DNA from 4 places in the Exiguobacterium sp. A1_3_1 genome. Region 4 is predicted to be linked to each of the others. Evidence: riboswitches for the same ligand, from Rfam matches in the RefSeq annotation. Region 4 holds a riboswitch; each other region holds the start of a gene.
The links. Region 4 has a riboswitch for thiamine pyrophosphate ahead of F8N00_RS07080 (ECF transporter S component). Riboswitches for the same ligand answer to the same signal wherever they lie in the genome.
Positions count from the first base shown of each region.

Region 1: another riboswitch for thiamine pyrophosphate. It lies ahead of F8N00_RS10715 (thiamine phosphate synthase); the one in region 4 lies ahead of F8N00_RS07080 (ECF transporter S component).
Region 2: another riboswitch for thiamine pyrophosphate. It lies ahead of thiD (bifunctional hydroxymethylpyrimidine kinase/phosphomethylpyrimidine kinase); the one in region 4 lies ahead of F8N00_RS07080 (ECF transporter S component).
Region 3: another riboswitch for thiamine pyrophosphate. It lies ahead of tenA (thiaminase II); the one in region 4 lies ahead of F8N00_RS07080 (ECF transporter S component).

Region 1 covers NZ_WBYY01000091.1:5,044-10,386, reverse strand. The annotation lists gene F8N00_RS10730 (MFS transporter) at 1-91, opposite strand, end outside; gene F8N00_RS10725 (OsmC family protein) at 282-707, shown strand; gene nagZ (beta-N-acetylhexosaminidase) at 704-1,924, shown strand; TPP riboswitch at 1,981-2,083, shown strand; gene F8N00_RS10715 (thiamine phosphate synthase) at 2,166-2,759, shown strand; gene F8N00_RS10710 (FAD-dependent oxidoreductase) at 2,756-3,700, shown strand; gene thiS (sulfur carrier protein ThiS) at 3,697-3,897, shown strand; gene F8N00_RS10700 (thiazole synthase) at 3,900-4,664, shown strand; gene F8N00_RS10695 (ThiF family adenylyltransferase) at 4,661-5,343, shown strand, end outside.
Region 2 covers NZ_WBYY01000038.1:15,668-21,010, forward strand. The annotation lists gene F8N00_RS06130 (murein hydrolase activator EnvC family protein) at 1-1,072, shown strand, start outside; gene F8N00_RS06135 (murein hydrolase activator EnvC family protein) at 1,273-2,550, shown strand; TPP riboswitch at 2,616-2,726, shown strand; gene thiD (bifunctional hydroxymethylpyrimidine kinase/phosphomethylpyrimidine kinase) at 2,841-3,644, shown strand; gene thiM (hydroxyethylthiazole kinase) at 3,625-4,392, shown strand; gene thiE (thiamine phosphate synthase) at 4,382-5,008, shown strand; gene F8N00_RS06155 (hypothetical protein) at 5,041-5,343, shown strand, end outside.
Region 3 covers NZ_WBYY01000171.1:1,452-6,794, forward strand. The annotation lists gene F8N00_RS14915 (glycoside hydrolase family 3 N-terminal domain-containing protein) at 1-1,297, shown strand, start outside; gene F8N00_RS14920 (hypothetical protein) at 1,328-1,624, opposite strand; gene tenA (thiaminase II) at 1,676-2,371, opposite strand; TPP riboswitch at 2,446-2,552, opposite strand; gene F8N00_RS14930 (DUF1002 domain-containing protein) at 2,746-3,627, shown strand; partial or broken gene abc-f (ribosomal protection-like ABC-F family protein) at 3,903-5,343, shown strand, end outside.
Region 4 covers NZ_WBYY01000047.1:14,045-19,387, reverse strand. The annotation lists partial or broken gene F8N00_RS07085 (ABC transporter ATP-binding protein) at 1-982, opposite strand, end outside; gene F8N00_RS07080 (ECF transporter S component) at 979-1,551, opposite strand; TPP riboswitch at 1,652-1,751, opposite strand; gene F8N00_RS07075 (50S ribosomal protein L25/general stress protein Ctc) at 1,847-2,524, opposite strand; gene F8N00_RS07070 (GNAT family N-acetyltransferase) at 2,817-4,367, opposite strand; gene F8N00_RS07065 (glycerol-3-phosphate acyltransferase) at 4,380-4,910, opposite strand; gene F8N00_RS07060 (DEAD/DEAH box helicase) at 4,907-5,343, opposite strand, start outside.

The DNA.
Region 1 (5,343 bases), on a different contig from region 4:
CGAATTCGCTTGTTCCGAGAACGAACGTCAGGAGCGACAACGTGGCGATCAAGAGCCAATCGCGTCGACTTAAACGAGTAGTAGGTGACATGGATGATTCCTCAATTCTAGCGCTTGCGCGCGAAACTATGAGTAACAGGATAGCATGAAACGATTTCGTCGGGTATCGCAAAGCGAGATTTCGGGAAAAGAACCATTATTCGAAATAGCGTGTGAATTTCCAGGCTTGCTGTTTTTTGCGTATACTACAGAAGAAGACTACTTATAAAGGAGTGGAAACGATGCAAGCAACAGTGACATGGAACAAACAGATGGGGTTTAGTGGACAGACGGAATCAGGGCATCATCTGGCGATGGACGCAGCACCCGAAAACGGTGGTGAAAACCAAGCGCCACGACCAACTGAACTGCTACTACATGCCGTTGCCGGCTGTACTGGAATTGATATCGTCTCGATTTTAGAGAAGATGCGCTTGACGATCACCCATTTCGAAATGGATATCGAAGGAGAACGGGCAGAGGACCATCCGCGGCGTTTTACGTCGATCTCGATTCATTACCGGCTTGAAGGTGATCTCCCGGAAGATAAGGTCCGTCGCGCCATCTCGTTATCAAAGGATAAATATTGTTCGGTCTCGCAATCCTTGAACGCTGAGATTTCCGTCTATTATTCGATCAATGGTGTGCGGAGCGAGGATCCTTTGTGAAGAAAGTTGTACTGATCGGTTGTCTGTTGCTTGCAGGGTGTGCACAGGAGACGACGGAACCAACGAAACCATCACAACCGGAAACGAAGCAACCGACAGAAGAAAAGAAACCGAAGCCTGAGCCGACGAAAGAAGAACGACAACAAGCAAAACTAAAGCAGCAACTTAAAGCGATGTCGACGTCAGAAAAGATCGATCAACTGCTCTACATCGGAGTCGCCGGCACAGAACTTTCAGCAGCTGACCGGAAATTGTTACAGACGCATGCGATTGGCGGGGTCTTACTGCTCGGCGGAAACATTACGTCGGAAGAGCAACTCTTGACGTTCACGCGTGCGATTCAAGAGACGAACCAAAAACCGTATGCGTTCGTCGGGATTGATGAAGAAGGCGGACGGGTCAGCCGGGTACCGGATCAACGATTACGGTTACCGACGAGTCAACGGATAGCGCAAGGAGCAGATGAAGTGAAAATGGAAGACGTCGGACGTACGCTCGGACATTTGTCACAATTTTATGGTTTCAACATGGACTTCGCGCCGGTCCTTGACGTCAACAGTAATCCGAACAATCCGATCATCGGCGACCGTGCGTTAAGTGCTAATCCGAATACTGTCGCGACGCTTGGTACGGCCCTGATGCACGGGATGCAGGAGACGGGAACGATTCCGGTCGTCAAACATTTTCCCGGTCACGGCAATACGAGTGTCGATTCCCATGTCGGGCTACCGAAAGTGACGGCATCAAAGGAAGAATTGAAGCGGACGGAACTGTTACCGTTTAAAGAAGCGATCCAAGAGGGCGCCGAGATGGTAATGGTCGCCCATATTCTCTATCCCGCGTACGACGATACGAATCCGTCCTCGCTCTCAAAGCCGATCTTGACTGACCTCTTGCGTCAGCAACTCGGATTCAACGGTGTCATCATCACGGATGATCTCGTCATGGGGGCGATCACGAAACAATATGGTCTCGCAGAAGCGGCACGTCAGTCGCTCGTCAATGGAGCTGATATGGCGATGTTTTCAGAGGCAGGTGCTTACGCAAAAGTTCATGCTGAAGTGATGCAAGCCGTCAAAGACAAAACGCTGACGCCGGAGATGCTCGATGCTAAAGTAATGCGCATCCTGAAGCTAAAGCAGACGTATGCCGACAGCCAAGAGCAACAGCGACCGACGAAATCGGAGCTGATTCAGCAAGTGGAAGCGCTCAACTAGGACTAGCGAAGCAAAGCGACTCATGCTAGACTAATGGGGCAAGCCAATTAAACACGAAAAGACACTAGGGGAGTCTCCCAGCAGACTGAGACGGAAGTATCCGGACCCTTTGAACCTGATCTAGTTCGTACTAGCGGAGGGAAGTGGCTCGAAACCTTAGATATCCTTAGCGCTTCAGCGCATTTTCGGACCACTCCCTTCAACATCGGGAGTGGTCCTTTTTCGTATGGAAAGGAAGAACATGATGCGTTTACATCTGATTTCGACGGGATCCATTCATCCGCTTGACGAAATAAAGACCTTTCAATCACTTCAACCCTATACGGATCAGCTGCATCTACGTGAACCGAACTTATCGGCGGCAGAATTACTTGATCTGATTGAAGCACTCCTTGGGCATGGTTATTCGCCTGAACAGTTAACGGTTCATGACCGGGTCGACGTCGCCCATGTCGCCGGCATCGGTGTGCAGCTGACGCGCCGTTCCTTGCGTGTCCGCGATGTGCGACGTCATTTTCCGAATCTCGTCATCGGGAAATCGGTCCATTCACTAGCAGAGGCACTGACAGCAGAAGCGGAAGGAGCCGACCGACTGCTGTACGGTCATATATATCCGACAGCGTCGAAGCCGGACGTGCCACCACGAGGGATCGACGCATTAAAGCAAGTCGTCACCTTCACGACGAAACCAGTCATTGCGATCGGTGGGATTACACCAGAATGCATGCCTGAAATCGCAGCGACCGGTGCAACCGGAATCGCTGTCTTATCGGGTATTCTCGGTCAATCGGATCCACTCGCCGCCATCAGGCGTTACCAGGGGGTTCGCGTATGACGGATCACATCATCATCGGCGGCGGAGTCATCGGGTTGACGCTTGCTTACGGTCTCGCCTGTCAGAATGAATCCGTCGTCGTCTTAGAACGTGGAACATGCGGACGAGGAACGAGCCGCGCAGCTGCCGGGATGCTTGCGACGGACATCGAGCTGAGAGCAGAATTGCATGCACTTGCCGCGCGAAGTCGTCGTCTGTATCCACTGCTTGCACGTCGACTCGAGCGAGAAACAGGCATCGATTGTGGATACCGGGAACAACCGTTTTTGTTAAAACGTAAAGGACGCGAGCATCTGTTTCCAGCTGTCGGTCAAATCGATCCACGACGACTGACGACTGCATTGATGTATGCCTTACACGCACGTGGCATATCGATTGAAGAACAGGTAGATGTCACACGCATCGAAGAGAACGATGACTTCATTAGGATCGAATCGAATGCGGGAATCTGGACCGGACGAACGGTGACGGTTGCTGCCGGACGCGGGTCGCAAGCCTTGCTCGATACAGCTGACATTTCGATCGCGACATATGGGGTCAAAGGGGAAGGTCTCGCCGTCCGTCTCGCGGGTCAGCCGTTACGCTCGATTCTGTTTGACGACGCCGGCTACCTCGTTCCGAAAGCAGACGGTCGGATTTTGATCGGTGCGACCGAACTGCCGCACGACGAGACGGTCGGTGTCAGTGTCGCTGGAATCACGTCATTGCTTCAAGCAGCAGAACGACTGTATCCACCGATTCGTGACGCGGTCATCGAAGAAGTCTGGTCCGGTGTACGACCGCAAACGGCGTCCGGCTTGCCATATATCGGAGTCGCCGATTCATCCCGTCGGATCTTCCTAGCGACGGGGCATCATCGGCATGGCATATTACTCGCACCGGCGACAGCGGAAGTCTTGGTAAATACATTACGGTTGATTCAGAAGGAGGAAGTCCGATGAACATTACGATTAACGGCAATGACCACACGATCGAACAGATTAAAACGATTGAGGACATGCTCACGCAACTCGGCTTAGGGGAAAAGCTCGTCATCGTCGAACAGAATCGACAAATCATTGATCGTACGGTGTACGGTCAGACGGTCGTTCGGGACAATGACACATTTGAAATCGTTCATTTCGTAGGAGGAGGATAAACATGCTGAAAATTGGAGAAAAGACATTTGAATCACGATTATTACTCGGAACAGGGAAATATACGGATGCTACGGTACAGCAAGAAGCAATCGATGCGTCCGCCTCACAAATCTTGACGTTCGCCGTCCGTCGGCTCGATATTTTTGATAAACAACAAGCGAATTTCCTCGAGTCGCTTGATTTAACGAAGTACGATCTACTACCGAACACGGCCGGTGCGAAGACAGCAGAAGAAGCAGTACGGTTGGCGAAGCTTGCACGGGCATCCGGTATGTGCGACATGGTTAAGGTCGAAGTGATCGGTTGTGACAAGACGTTATTACCTGACCCGATCGAGACGTTGCGGGCTTCTGAAGAATTACTTAAAGAAGGCTTCATCGTCTTACCGTATACGTCGGACGACGTCGTCCTTGCACGACGACTCGAAGAACTCGGTTGTCACGCCATCATGCCGGCGGCGTCACCAATCGGCTCCGGGCAAGGGATCCTCAATCCGCTCCATTTGCAATTCATCATCGATCAGACGACGGTGCCGGTCATCGTCGACGCCGGAATCGGTTCACCGACCGACGTCGCCTATGCGATGGAACTAGGAGCGGATGGTGTCTTATTGAACTCCGCTGTCGCCCATGCGAAAGATCCGGTCAAGATGGCGCACGCCATGCGACTAGCTGTCGAAGCAGGGCGCCTCGGGCACGAAGCGGGACGTATCGAGAAGAAACAGTATGCGGTCGCGAGTAGTCCAACGAGTGGATTGATTCGATGAACCGTTACTCACGGCAAACTCGATTTCAACCGATCGGGGAAGCGGGACAAGCACGCTTGGCATCAGCAAGGGTACTGATCATCGGCATGGGAGCGCTCGGAACGGCGTCGGCAGAGCAACTCGTCCGCGCCGGTGTCGGTGTCGTCCGCATCGTCGACCGCGATTATGTCGAGTGGAGTAATCTACAACGACAACAGCTGTATACCGAGGAGGATGCGCGTCACATCGTACCAAAAGCGATTGCCGCAAAAGCACGGCTTGAAGTGATTAATTCGACGGTGACGATCGAAGCGCATGTAGTAGACGTCGACCGGGCAGCGCTGACGTGGCTACTCGATGATATCGATCTGATCATCGACGCGACGGATAATTTCGATATTCGTTTGCTGATGAACGACATGGCGTTATTGCGCTCGATTCCATGGATTTACGGTGGTTGTGTCGGCAGTTACGGGATCACGTTTACCGTCCGTCCCGGGGAGACACCCTGTCTGCATTGTCTACTCGATCAATTACCGCGAGATCAAGAGACGTGTGATACGGCTGGAATCATTGGACCGGCTGTACAGATGGTCGCTTCTTTACAGGTGACGGAAGCATTGAAGTGGCTGAGCGGACAGACGGACGCCATGCGAACGCGCTTGCTAGCGTTTGATGTCTGGTCGAATACGTTTCAACA
Region 2 (5,343 bases), on a different contig from region 4:
AGAGAATGATGGAAACTCAATTAAATGGGAAGAAGTCATCTTTGGCGCTAAAAACGTTGGTGACCTCGTAAGCCGTGTCATGGCAGGGAAATCCATTTCAAAACAAGATGATAAAATGATCACGGATTACCAAAATACGCAAAAACAATTAGCGGATGCGCAACAAAAAGTAAAAGAAAAGAAAGCGCAGTTGGTCGTTGAGAAAAAAGAATTAAAACGTCAACAAGCGGATCTTGAATCACAATTAAAAGAGCGGAACAAACGCTTAAAAGAACTACGTAAGAAAAAAGAAAAGTTCGAAACACAATTGATGGATGCAAAAGAAGTCCAGCAAATTTTGATCGCTCAAGAAAAAGCGATTGCAGCTGAAAAAGCAGCGCGTGAACGAGAAGCTCGAATCGAAAAAGAGCGTCAAGCTCAAGCGGCACGTGAAGCAAAAGCACGAGCAGAAGCTGAAGCAGCTCAAGCAGCAGCTCAGAAAGAAGCGGAACAACAAGCAGCTAAAGAAGCGGCAGCTCAGCAAGCAGCACAAGAGAAGGCAGCGCAATCAGCAAAACCTTCTGGTTCGTCGAAACAATCGGCACCAAAACCATCTACACCAGCACCAACTGCGCCAGCACCGTCAGCTCCTGCGACACCTAAACCGTCACCATCATCAGGCGGACTCTTCATTCATCCAACTGCTGGTGCTGTGACACAAGGGTATGGTTCTGCAGGCGGAGAAAACGGTTATACGTTCCATAACGGGATTGACTTCGGTGGTCCAGTTGGCACGCCGATCGTTGCAGCTGCAACTGGTACAGTCATTACAGCATCAGGTGGCGGACCTTACGGAAATCACATCATGATTGCTCACCAATTGAACGGGAAGACATATACGACAGTCTATGCACATATGAGTTCATTGAACGCTAGTGCAGGTCAACGCGTCAGCCAAGGTCAACAAATCGGTACACGTGGTAGCACAGGAAACTCAACAGGTCCACACTTGCACTTCGAAATTCACGTTGGTGGATACAGCTACAGTGCAACAGGTCCAGCTAACTCAGTAAATCCAATGACTATGTTTTAAACAGTTAAGAATCGTTGCATATGCAACGGTTCTTTTTTTTATATTTGATAAGAAATATATATATTACAAAAAAACGTTTTCACTTGAAATGTAAATGAAATTTTTTTGAAACGATTAGGGTGCTATAATCTATTTCAGATATGAGAGAAACTTGAATACTATAATAAAAAATGAAAATACATAAGTGAGGAAAACGATATATGCTAAAAAAACTAATTTCTACCATTGTTTTAGGGGCATTACTTACAACAGGTACACAACCGATCGCGGCAGCAACGATTAAAGAAAAAAAGGCTGAAAATGCCGCTGAACAACGTAAATTAGAAAAAGCGATTAAAAAGCAAGAAGCTAAAATTTCAAAAGAACAACGTCAAATCAATCGAATCGACGCAGCGATTAACGAAAAGATTTTCCAAGTTTCCGAAAAAAATAAACAAATTAAACAGTTAAGCAATCGAATCGATGAGTTAAAGGCAGACATTGTTCGTTACGAGGAGATGCTACAGAAGCAGGAAGAACTACTCGGTGATCGTTTACGTGTTTTCCAAGAAAACGATGGAAATTCGATTAAGTGGGAAGAAGTCATTTTTGGATCAAAGGATTTAGGTGATTTATTCAGCCGTGTCATGGCGGGTAAAAAGATTGCTGAACAAGATGATAAAATGATTTCAGATTACATCGCGACACAACAAAAATTAGCAGAAGCAAAGCAAGCACTTGTTGAGAAAAAAGCGGAGCAAATGCAAGAAAAGAAAGTATTGCTTGAACAAAAAAAAGCGTTAAAAGTTCAAATGAAAGAGCGTAGTGCTACACTCAAAAAATTACGAAAAGGGAAGACGAAGTTTACGACAGAACTGTTAGACGCAAAAGAACTGCAAGCGACTCTCGAAGCGCAAGAACGTGCGATTGCGGCAGCGAAGGCAGCGGCTAAAGCAGCGGCTGAAAAAGCAGCAGCAGAGAAAGCGGCAGCTGAAAAAGCTGCTAAAGCAAGTGCTCAAGCAGCAAAACAAGCCAATAAGAATACAGAATCAACAAGTTCAGATACAACACCAATCGCTTCAGGTGGTGGGAAATTTGTCCGACCATCTTCTGGTGGGGTATCACAAGGGTTCGGACCAGCTAGTGGAGCAAACGGTTATACATTCCATAATGGCGTCGATTTCAAAGGTCCCGTCGGATCTCCGATCGTCGCAGCAGCAGCCGGAACCGTCATTACAGCATCAGGTGGTGGACCTTACGGAAACCACGTCATGATTTCGCATTTCTTGGATGGAAAAGTCTATACGACGGTTTACGCTCATATGAGCTCATTATCTGTTCATGCAGGACAAACGGTCTCTCAAGGTCAGCAAGTCGGAACACTTGGTAGTACAGGAAATTCAACAGGACCACACTTACATTTCGAACTACATGTCGGAGGTTATCAATATAGTGCTTCTTCTCCTCTGAATGCAGTGAATCCATTGGCATATCTGTAATCAAAAAACGGGCTTCGGCTCGTTTTTTTTTTGCTGCTGTGCTACAGTTAAGGCGAAACGAATACTTGAGCAACTAGGGGAGCTGGAGGAATCCGGCTGAGAGGAAAACCAATCTGTTTTCGACCCTATTACCTGAACTGGATAATACCAGCGTAGGAAAGTTGAGCCGAACGGATACCGGAATGCGTGTATAACGCTTTCGTATAGCGTCGACTGCTTTTTTACAGCGGTCGACGCTTTTTTGTCGGTCACGACTCCCTTATATTGCTCGATGGGAAGGTGAAAAGAATATGAAACATGTACTGACGATTGCGGGATCCGACTCCGGTGGTGGAGCTGGGATTCAAGCAGATTTAAAAACATTTTCAGCTTTAGGCGTTTATGGAATGAGCGTCCTGACAGCTGTCACGGCGCAAAATACGTTGGGTGTTCAAGCGGTGGAAGAGTTATCTCCAGAAATCGTAGATGCCCAGTTAACGTCGATTTTTTCAGACATTCGTGTCGATGCGATCAAAATCGGAATGGTCTCGAATGCGCAGACGATTCGTGTCATTGCTACACATCTCCGCAAACAGACAGTTCCGATCATATTAGATCCCGTCATGGTCGCTAAAGGCGGTCATGCCCTATTACGGACGGAGGCTGAACAAGCATTGATTTCGGAGCTTTTACCGCTTGCGACACTCGTCACACCAAATTTACCGGAAGCGGAGCGTTTAACAGGACGATCGGTCACCAATCTAGATGAAATGCGACTGGCGATGCATCAATTAGCTACACAGACAGGGGCAGTATTACTAAAAGGTGGACATCTCTCAGGAGCTGCGACGGATTTGTTGTTTGATGGGGAAGTAGAACACCGCTTCACATCGGAACGGTTAGACAATCAACATACTCATGGAACTGGTTGTACCTTATCTGCGGCGATTGCGGCGCGGATGGCGCTTGGAGAAGATTTGACAGATAGTGTAAGACAAGCAAAGAGCTATGTCACGGAGGCGATTCGTCATGGATTTGCTCTCGGACAAGGTATTGGACCGACACATCATTTTCATTCACTTTGGAGGGATACACATGTTTACGACCATTCTTGAACACAAACCACTCATTCACCATCTGACGAACACGGTAACGATCAACGACTGCGCAAACGTCACACTCGCTGTTGGAGCATCACCCGTCATGGCGGAAGACATTCGCGAAGTAGAAGAGATGGTTAGACTCGCGCAAGCCCTTGTCTTAAACATTGGTACGATCGATGCAGACATGCAAGCAGCTCAACGACTTGCAGCCCGTGAAGCGGGACGTTTGAATGTCCCGATCGTTCTTGATCCAGTTGGAGCAGGGGCAACGACATTACGTACTGCCTTTTCTAAAGAACTCATTGATCTCGGGTGTACGGTCATCAAAGGAAATACTTCTGAAATCAAGACGTTACTTGGGGAAGACGGACGAACTAAGGGAGTCGATGCTGCGGGAGATGCAATGATGGATCGAGAAAGTATTCGTGCATTCGCTCGCAAACACAAATCTGTCCTCGTCGTGACAGGTCCGAACGACTATATCACGGATGGAACGCGCGAAATGGAATTACATGTAGGAACACCTCGTCTAGGAGACATCACGGGTACGGGCTGTATGACGGCTTCCTTGATTGCGAGCTTCCTCGGCGCAGGATATACGGCGTTTGAGGCGGCTGTTCACGGAACATTCGTCATGGGAAAAGCAGGAGAACAAGCAGTCTCTGCGCAAGGTCTTGGTGATTTTAAACGAGAATTGTTCAATGCGATCAGCCTCATGACGGAGCAAGAACTGGTGGAGGTGACAGAACGTGTCAATTGATTACTCCATCTATGCAGTGACGGATCGTCGGTACCATCCTGGCGTCGCGATCGAGACGATCGTTGAGGAAGCTGTTTTAGGTGGTGCGACGATCGTGCAACTACGAGAAAAAACCGCACAAGGAAAGGAATTCTACGATCAGGCAGTTCGGTTGAAGAGACTGACGGATCGACACGACATTCCTTTGATCATCAATGACCGGATCGATATCGCGTTACTCGTCGGAGCTGGTTTGCATATCGGACAAGAAGACATTCCTTTAACCGCAGCACGTCGCCTTTTACCAGATGCTGTAATTGGTGTGTCGGTAGCCACTGTTGCACAAGCGATTGAAGCAGAACGAGACGGAGCCTCTTATTTAGGCGTGGGATCTCTATTTGCGACGTCATCCAAAGCGGACGCTGATTCCATGTCGCATACGATGCTTCAGGCGATTCGGGAAGCCGTACGATTACCTCTAATCGGTATTGGTGGAATCACAGCAACAAATGTCTCCACCCTTCCCATCCCGCTAGAAGGGTACGCCGTCATTTCAGAAATTTTCGCTAAAGAAGATCGGCAACTCGCTGCGCAGCAAATGACAGATGCTGTGCGAGAATGGCATCAATCACTTTAGAACAGGGTATAATCCGTTCAGAGGTGATTGTATTGAAATGGCAGACGATCCGTTTTCGCGGCTATTGGATTCGATATCGGTTAGAACCACAAATCATTCGAGTCGATAATCAGGGGATCTACCATCTAGGAAAAGTCTTATTTCCGCGTCCTAATCGTATATCTTATGAGATGGCCCTTTTATTGAAAGAAAAGTATGAAAGACGCTACAAACGTCCGTTGTATATTAAAACGAGCTCGATTGCGACGGAAATTTGGGGACATACTCATTTAGACATCTATTACCGGGTACTTCTTCGTCTACCGATTCCGACTCGGCTACGACAGCGCTATTCG
Region 3 (5,343 bases), on a different contig from region 4:
GAAGGGAATTCAGTCTGAAGGTGTCGCGGCGACCGCCAAACACTTCCCGGGTCACGGCGATACGGCGACCGATTCCCACTATGGATTACCGGTCGTTGACCGGTCCCTGCAGGAGCTAGAACAAGTCGAGCTCGTACCGTTCAAGCGAGCTATTGCTGAAGACATCGATATGATCATGACAGGACACATCGGGATGCCGCAAATCGAACCTGAAGTCGTCACGTCGATAAATGGTACCTTCCCTTTACCTGCGACGTTATCGGATGATGTCATCACGGGCGTACTGCGCGAAAAACTTGGCTACGATGGCATCGTCATCACAGACGCGTTGAACATGCAGGCGATCGCCGACAACTTTACGGAATCAGAAGCCGTCTTAAAGACGTTTGACGCCGGTGTCGATATCGCGCTCATGCCGACGATCCTTCGTTCCGAGCAGGATGTCACAAAACTCGACCGGATTTTCAAGGATGTGATCGCAGCAGTCAAAGATGGTCGCCTCTCAGAGGAACGAATCGATCAATCGGTTGAGCGGATTCTGACACTGAAAGCAGAACGCGGAATTTGGAACGGTACGACTGACACGACATCCCTAGCTGAAAAAATCGCGCAATCGGACCAAATCGTCGGCAGTCCCGAGCATAAAGCAAAAGAACGTGCGATGACGGAAGCCGCGGTCACACTCGTGAAAAATGATCAGCGGACCTTACCATTCAAACCGAAAAAGAATGCTAACGTTCTTGTGATCGCTCCTGCGGCGGATCAAACGGACAGCATGAAAAAGACGATCGCTTCCCTACCGAAGAATCGGAACTGGCACGTGACGACAGCGAATTACTCGGCTACTACGCTACCGCTCGACCAAAACCCGACATTACGGGCGCAACTCGATGCAGCAGATTACATCATCGTCGGTTCCAACGTCAACACGAGTGCTAAACTACTCCCTACTGCACCAGAACAAGCGATTCCGGCTTCGATCTTCCGCTATGTGAAACAAACGGATACACCATCCGTCCTGCTCAGTCTCCGTAACCCATACGATGTCGCCGTTCAACCGGACGCACCGGCACACGTCCTCGTCTATGGCTTCAAAGGCGATCCAAACGGTCCAGACTCCGAAGCAGGCAATCTAAAATCAGCGGGACCGAACCTGCCTGCAGGTATCCGCGCAATCTTCGGAACGTTCAAACCGCAAGGCACTTTACCGGTTGATGTGCCGGTCTTTAAGAACGGTGTCTTTACCGATCAACTGCATCTCGAATTCGGTGACGGCTTTAAAAACTGGAAAAAATGATGACGTGATACACCAAAAGACCGAAGCTCCTTAAAGGATGCCTCGGTCTTTTAATGATTGATACGGATATTCAGCTTCTTCTTTCGCACGATGGTAGACGCGGTATAACCAATAAGTCAGCAGTGCATAGACGACGATGACAAGAACAGCAGAAATATAGCTTCCCATGCTATACGCTACCTTGAAGTTTCGAGTCGATGCGGATATACCGGATAACACGATCAACGTTGGGATGATAAGTCCTACAAATCTTACTTTGACTTTATCAAGCATTCGTTGCATAGCATATGCCGCGAGGATTACGAGTGTGATGACTATGATTTCCATTCCAATCCCTACTCTCACTAAATGGTATTCCTAATTCTACCATCTAGTGATTCAAGAAGATACCGCTCGTGCTGGAATCGTTTCGTAAACTGACGCAAATGTCTCTTCCGTCCACCCCATGTGCCAGAAGAGTAACTCATAGTAACAACTCGTCACGAAATGACGTTTCATCCGCTCGCGTTCCGTCGGGCTCGCTTGCTCCGCCAGCGCATCAAGCCGTGCAATCTGTTCAAAGACGACCTTTTCAAACCATTCCGAGCTATACGTGTCGATCCATTGCTGATAGATTTTTTCTTCCGGTGTACACGTTAGTAATTGTTGCCCGACTTCATAATACAACCAGTAACATGGCAAGATGGCAGCAATCGTCTCACCGAGCGTTCCTTCACTCGCATGATGCATGTGCGAGACATACGCATATGCTGTCGGTGCCGGTTCAAATGCTTCAAGATCTGCTTCCGTAATACCGAGCGGCTCAAAAAATGATTGATGTAAGCTCAACTCTGCCTCGTAAGTCGAAGTAGCATGCTCGGCAAGTGTCGCAATCGTCGCGAAGTCGTCTGCTTTTGACGCTGCCTTCGCTTGAATCTTCGCAAAGTGTTTTAAGTAATAGGCATCCTGCATGACGTAATGCCGAAATTTCGAGAGCGGTAACGTCCCCTCCCCGATTCCTTGTACGAATGGGTGCGTAAAACTACTATCCCAATACGCTTGTGCCGCTTGTTTGATTTCTTGTGTGAATGTCATGATCTCATCCTCCTCGTTTAGTTATGAAACGAAAAAACACCACCCCGAAACACACGGGCATGGCGCAAGAAGAACAAGACTTGACGCCACTTCCCTCCGTAAGTACGAACTTAATCAGGTTCAAAGGGTCCGAACGTCTTCGTTCGTCTCAGTCGGTCTACCGACTCCCCTAGTGGTCATTATTCGATTCAAATTCACTATAGCATGCTGAAAACGGAAGTCAAGTTGTCTCCTTTTCGCTATACTATGGAGTGTCAGAAGACGGATATCGTCTCCATCTGCAGACCGATTCCGAACAGACATCGTTCCCGTACACTAAATTTAGTACCTGATACTATAATTCATTCTGTTACTTACAATTGGAGGATTTCATTATGCATACACCAACAAAAATCATGGCATCAGCCGTTATCGCTTCTGCTTTATTACTCCCAACAGCCGCATCCGCCGAACAAGTCGTCGATAAGACGATCGTCACACTCGGGGAGTCGCTCGGCGCAAAAGATAAAGCATGGGTGCTTTCACGTCTCAATGCACCGGAAGGGATCACACCGATCATCGCCACTTCTGCTGACGAGGAAAAATATCTCGGGAAAAACATCCCACAGTCGCAAAAAGGCGGCAACATGTATTCGTCGGCTAAAATCGAACTGACGGAAAAAGGAGATGGACTCTCCGTCTCGACGGAAAACATCACATGGGTGACGAAGGATATGTATCTCAACGCTCTCGTCACAGCGGGTGTCAAAGATGCCGACATCACGATTACTTCCCCTTACAAGGTGACCGGGACATCGGCACTGACAGGAATAATGAAGGCGTACGATCAAACTTCCGCTGAAACCGGGATAAAGTTAAGTGACGAACGCAAGGATCTAGCACAGCAAGAATTATCAGTCACATCAGACGTTGGAAAAACGGTCGGAACGGATAAGGTGGCTGACTTGATGAATGAGATCAAGGCTGAGATCGCCAATCAAAAACCGGAAACCAAAGTCGAAATCGAAAACCTGATCGTCCAAGTCATTCAAAACAACAATATCCAGTTGTCTGACGCACAAATGGACCGGCTGACGAATCTGTTCAATCAAATGGAGCAAGCGAACATCAACTGGGGACAAATCGAGAGTGGATTGAAAAATGCGGGACAAGACATCCACGCGTTCGCAACTTCAGAAGAAACGAAAGGTTTCTTCGCTAAATTATTCGATGGACTCAGTGACTTCTTCAGCTCGATTGCTGGCGTGTTCAAATAATTCAGACTTCCGTAACTGAAAAAAAAATAGTAAACTTGAGATATCTGAAACGAAAGGTGGTGTGAAAAGATGGACTTTGCCGCGTGCAAACACTGGTTGATGGAACAATTGTATCTGTTGCGCGCGATTTTTCATGGAATGGCGTTCTAAAGCACCCGTCTGCCCTTTTTAGAACTTCATGATTGAAAAATACAGCAAAGCGCATCTTTCACACGTGATGGAGAGTGCTATTTGCGCTCTCCTTTTTTTGATGCGCGCGAAAGGATCAATTGATTATGATGATTTGCGACATTAAACACCTAACCAAACAATTCGGAGGCGAAACGATCTTAACGGATGTTTCCCTCTTCTTAAACGAACACGACCGTGTCGGTCTAATTGGACGAAACGGGAGTGGCAAGACGACATTACTCCGCTTGCTTGCTCGCCTTGAGCAACCGGACGGTGGTGTCATCTATCAAAAGAGCGGTTTGACGATCGGCTATTTGGAACAACTTCCTGTATATAGTGAGACGATGACCGGACTCGACGTCCTTTGGACAGCGTTTGAAGACATCCTCGCGATCCGTTCTCGGATGCAACAGTTGGAGCAAATGATGGCGACAGCACCAGAGAATCTTGATGCGTTACTCGCACGATATGCGGAAGCGACGAATGCGTTCGAACAAAAGGATGGCTATCTACTCGACTCGAAAATCGAGCGCATGGTGAACGGGTTACACCTTCGTCCGTTACTCACTCGTCCTTTCCACCAGTTGAGCGGTGGTGAACAGACGAAGATTTGTCTCGGTCGCATGTTACTCATGGAGCCAAATCTGCTCATTCTTGACGAACCGACGAACCATCTTGATTTAGCTGCCGTGGAATGGCTGGAGCAGTTCTTACGGGACTACACAGGAACCATCCTGCTCGTCTCTCACGACCGGGTCTTCTTAGACGCCGTCGTCACCTCGATCGTTGAACTCGAGGATGGTGAACTGACAACCTATATAGGGAATTACAGCGCGTTCGTCGTCGAACGAGAACGTCGCTTGATGGAACAGTTCCACGCCTACCAAGAGCAACAGAAAAAAATAAAGAAAATGAAGGAAGCGATTCGTCGACTCCGGCAATGGGCAAACGAAGCGTCTCCACCGAGTGAGAAATTATTCCGTAAAGCAAAATCGATGGAACGAGCACTCGAGCGGATCGAACGGATTAAACGACCACAACTCGAAGCCAAAACCGCTGATGTCTCCTTCTCTTCCACTGATCACTCGAGCCAAGTCGTCTTTCGTGCTGAAGAACTCTCGTTTGCTTACGGAATCCGCCACATTTTTGATGACGTCTCGTTCGAGATCATGGCACAGGATCGGATCGCGATCGTCGGAACGAATGGGAGTGGGAAATCGACATTGCTCTCACTTCTGCTTGACGAATTATCACCAGACGCGGGCACACTCACGCGTGGACCATCGAATCATGTCGGTTACTTGTCCCAGCATGCCCATTTCGAGGAGGACGCGCGATTAATCGACTGGTTTAGAGACCGGATTGCCGTTCCAGAAGCGGAAGCCCGCCATATCCTAGCCCGGTTCCTGTTCTTTGGACCAACTGTCTTTCGGTCCATTTTGTCACTGAGCGGAGGCGAACGTGTGCGATTACAACTCGCCGTCCTCGTTCATTCGTCGATCAATGTATTAATTCTCGACGAGCCGACGAACCATCTCGATATTG
Region 4 (5,343 bases):
AACGCTGAGCCGGACGTTCCTGGAACCGATATGTTCCTTGATGCGAGAGCAACCGCCCGAGTGTTGCAAGCAACGTACTTTTCCCGGATCCGTTTGCCCCGAGTAGCATCACCCATTCTCCCGTCTTCAGGGAAAATGTCGCATCGGTCAGCGGGTAAGGGGCTTTCGTCGATAATACAGCGACGTGTAACAAGGCAGTGCCTGCTGTAGCGACTGGAGGAAGCACGTGAAGTCGCGCTGCTTGTGGTCCGTCTATGGGTAACGTCTCTAACGTGTACGGATACAAAGAGGGAACAGCGATCCCTTTCGATTGAAGCTCTGTATACGCCTGCGGGAACAAATCCTGCGGATGCGCCGTTGCAGTCACTGATCCGTCCTCAAGTAAGACGATTTTGTCGATGTAAGGTAAACAGACATCGAGTTGGTGTTCGATCAAGACAATCGTTAAATCATGTTCTTTCTGAATCCGAAAGATCAACGCCATCAGCTCGTGTTGCCCGATCGGGTCAATCTGAGCTGTTGGTTCATCGAGTAATAAGATCGTCGGCTCAAGTGCCAGGACCGCGGCGAGCGCGAGGCGTTGTTTCATCCCCCCGGATAGACTCGCGATTGGTGTCGAGAAGGGGAGAGGGAGACCAACGAGTGCGAGTAAGCGTTCAATGCGTTCCTCCATCTCTGCGCGTGGAATCGACCGGTTTTCTAAGCTAAAAGCGATTTCGCGTCCGATCGTTTCCATGCAGAACTGTTCTTCTGGATTTTGGAACAGCACTCCGACCGAACCGGACCGGGTAACGGTTCCAGTCTGTTCGACTTCAATCGTCTCTGGTGTCAGTCCGGCTAGGGCATGAAGCAGTGTCGTCTTGCCACTCCCGCTTCGTCCGAGCAGAAGGGTCGTTCCTTGCTCGATCGTCAGCGATACATGATCGAGCACCGACTTCATCTGACCGGGGTAGCGGATGCTGAGATCGTCGACAGTAATCATGCGACTTCCCGTTTCGCACGTCCTGCCGCAAACCCGTTCAAGACACCGGTCGCAACAAGGCGACGGACGAGAATCGCTGCAAGCAAGCCGCCCAGTAATGCGCCACTAATTAATTGTAAGCCAGTTGTCGCAAGCAACGTCGTCGTCGTGTAGTAACCGAATCCGTTCGCGATCAGACTATAGACAATGCTACCAATCGCGGCTCCAACACCCGATAACATCAATGTCCATGTGTCATAACGGCGATAACGCGTCATCGCAAAGACGATTTCCGCACCAAGCCCTTGGCATACCCCGATCAGTAGAGCCGATAAACCAAAGTGACTACCCGTGAACAGCTCGACGGCTGCCGCGACGATTTCCGCGATGAGAGCGGCACCTGGTTTTTGAATGATTGCTGCGACGAGCGGGCTCGCGATGATCCAGATCCCAAACATCCAGTTGGCACCGACAGGTCCGAAGATCGCAGACATCGGTAACCAGAGTGTTGACCAACCAAGATAGATGACCCCGCAAGCGACGGCGAGCATCATCATGACCATGATTTCTTTCATTTTCCAGTTTTGCATTAGGTACGTCCTCCTTAGAATGGGGGAGACGCCAAAAAAGACCGCCCTCCGTAAAAAAGAGAGCGGTCCTCAGAAAAACTGCGCGCAGCAGGAGTCATTGGATGTGATCGCTCCACTTTCCTACGCTAGTATGAACTAGATCAGGTTCGAAGGGTCCGAAGTGAATCGTCTCAGCCAAATGGGCTCCCCTAGTGGATATGGTAATAGGTGATACGCTGTTCACTTTAGGCAATCTTCTGTCTATTGTCAAGACACAAAAAAACGATACGCCACGAAGGGCGTATCGTCAAACGACTTATTTGTTGTCTTCGTTCTCTTCTTTTGCTTCTTCTGAAGACTCTTCCGTAGCTTCCGCTTCGTTGTCTTCACCAGCTTCCGCTTGTGCCTCAGCTTCTGCTTCTTCGATTTCCTCAAGCTCTTGTTCAAGCGTTGATTCGACGACAGCTGCGACTTGAATGTCGCCTTCAGTGACGATACGGAAATCTTTTTGTTCCGGAAGATCAGCTACAGAGATTGAATCGCCGATTTCGAGGTTCGTGACGTCGACTTCGACGTTCTCTGGCAATTTATCTGGTGTTGCTTCGACTGTTACTTTAAAGAGTGTCTGTGACAGGAATCCGCCGACTTTAGCGCCAGCTGCTTCGCCGACGAGTACGACGTCTGCTTCGACTTCTGTCTCTTCATCCATTTTAACAGCGATGAATTCAACGTGATCGACAGTTGGTGTGAAGACATCCATATCACGACGGTTGATCAAGACGTTAATATTTTTACCGTCGAGTTTCAGTGAAATCAAGACGTTCTCACCGTTTTCTCGAACGATTTTAAGCAATTCTTTTTCTTCGAATGCGATTGGTGTACTTTCCACTTTGTAACCATACACGACACCAAGAGCTTTTCCTTCATGACGTAATTGTTTACGGAGTGAGCGTGGACGTACCTCGCGTTTTTCGGCTGTTAATTTAACTGACATGTTCATTTCCCCCTTGAATTTGGTATAGCCCTCAAAAGGTAATGAATGTAGGAGCAGGACAAGTCCTGAACAATATGAAACATGCTAAGACAATCGGTTTCAGACTCGCTTTGAATCTGACGCTTTCGTGACTTTGCATTTCTCTCCCAGGTCATTACGCTGATATTGAGAAACATGTGTGAGTAAGTCACCGGTTTGATGCGGTGCTAGTGAGTTTATACCCCTATGTTTTAAATCCTTAAACCTTTATTTTTTATTTTTTAAAGTCGAAAGACCTCCAAACCGCTTGAAATCAAGGGTTAAGAGGTCTTTCATTTTGTTCATTTTTTATGGTGATGCGTTGGTTTTCACGGACTAATACACGGATGAGACGTTCGATGTGCCGCATCGTCGTCTGTCCCATCGTTGAGATTTGGAGCCATTGATTGCGGACGAGATAGTCGCTTTCATATTGAACATGATAGCCCTGGATCCGGAGAGCGTCTCCTAAAGCCGTTGCCGACGGATGGACGATCGTCAGAATTCCCGGCGCTTGTGCTTCTTGAGTCGCAAGCAGGTTGAAACCAGTCGCCCGAACGGCCTGTTCGAGATAAGTCATCTTGATGGCGGCTTGATCGAGATCAAGGGCATCGAGCGCTGCCTGACAAGCCAGCAACAGATTTGAGGAACCGGAAAAAGCAACCCCTTCCGCATAGAGTCCGAGATCCAGATAACGTGGAATCCGGGAGGAAGGCAATACGCTGGACGTATGCCCGATGAACGCAAGACCCGGTAAACCCCCAATTGCCTTTCCGGAGACGGTCGTGACGAATCTGCAGCCAGCGTATGAGAAACGTCCGGTCCCGACGGCGCTGATCGCATCGACGATGAGTGCGGTTCGTTGATTTAACAGCGCTTTTACCGCATCGAGATCGTAGAGAACGCCCGTAGACGTCTCACAATGCGTCAACCAAATCCAGTCGTACTCCGTTTGATGCAGTTGGCTTGCGAGTTGTTCTAATTCGATTGGGTGACCGGACGGAAGTAGGTGGATATCAAATGACTTTCCTGCTCGTGCCGCGTGATCGATCAAGCGTTGACCGAACTCGCCACCGTTTAGGATCAATCCATGTCCACTCAGTTGTTGTGCGACAATATCGTTGGCGAGGGTGCCACTGCCAACAGCCATCGAGACATGTGGCAAATCCAGCAACTGACACATCCGACCACGTAAATCTTGATCGAGCTGGCGCATCGAGGCCGTCCGGTGTGGGCGCGGTGCTTGTTGCGCCGCTTGGCGGACTGTTGGTGCAACCTCGACCGGACCGGCTAGAAAATGCAGAGGACGTAAAACGTCCGCGATGACGGACCGTTCGTATGTTGCGCGCGACAACAACATCGGTACGAACTGGGCATCGCCACTACCGAGCGTTGCTGCGATTGGTGTGAAGCCGAACCGCGCATATAGTTTAGCTTCCCGTGTCGTACCACTGATATAGACATGATCAATCGTTTCCCGCTCCAAGTAGACCATCAAAAAGCGCATCAATTGCATGAACGTACGACTATTGCGGTATTCGGGACGAACGCTGAGTAAGCGGATTTCCGCTGGGTCCGTCAGTGTCTCATCTAGCGTCACGCCCTTTTCCTCAAGCGAAAAAGGACGATGCTTCCGAATAGCAATCATCGCGACGAGTCGATCGTCTTCCTTGCCAATCAGATAGGTGTTTTGATCATGAAACCGGTCAATCCGTTTCCGTTCGATATTCGGTTGATGTTGCGGAATCTCTTCCGTGAAGGTGAGGTAGTTCAGTTCATGGATTGCTTCCGCGTCCGAAGCGGTGGCAATGGAAAAATCGATCATGAGACGTCCTCCTTATGTAATGACTGGCTTGTGGAGTGCATCATGAGCCCACAGGACAAGTAGACTTACGGCAACGGTACACAAGATATTGATGGGTCCCGCGTCAAAGTAGACAGGGAGTAACGGGAGTAGAACAACCGGAATCAGTCCCGCTTTGACGCTATCTTTCGTTACGAGATAAGACAGACCGAGTATGCCTAGTCCGGCAAGATATGCCCACGGCGTGATGGCGAAGACGATGCCGGAAAATACGGCATACCCTTTACCGCCGCGTCGCGGATGAAACAACGGAAACAAGTGACCGATGAGCACGGCAAGAGCGACGGGATAAAATGCGTCTGTGATCTGTAGTGCAAAAACGGTCTTCGCGGCATCAAACAGATACACGAATAAAAAGGCCGGGAGTCCACCGGCACGATGGGCGTTGCGGGCGCCGATGTTTCCGGAGCCGATCTGAGCCAAATCGGTACGACTGACGTACTTCCAGAGCGTACCGCCAAGAATACTACCGATAAGGTAACCAAGCAGGAGATCAAGGATCACCGATGTTCCTCCTTTGTCGTTACGAGATGAACGAGTTCCTTGACGGTCAAGGCATCACTGTCTGGAGCCGTCAGGACGGCATCGACCATCTGGGCTTTTCGATCTTGTAATTCCGTCATCTTTTCTTCGATTGTCCCGCGTGTCAGCAGTTTGATGACCGTCACGTCGGACTGTTGTCCAAGCCGGTGAGCGCGATCGGCAGCTTGCTGTTCGACGGCCGGATTCCACCAGCTGTCAAAGAGAATGACGGTATCAGCAGTTGCGAGATTCAGTCCCGTTCCGCCCGCTTTTAAAGAAATCAAGAAGAGATCGACTTCACCGTCATTGAACCGATCGCATAACGCCACCCGGTCTTCGAGTGGTGTCTCACCCGTCAACAGGAAGTGGGGGAGGTGACGTTGCGCGAGATCCGAGCGAATACGCTCGAGCATTT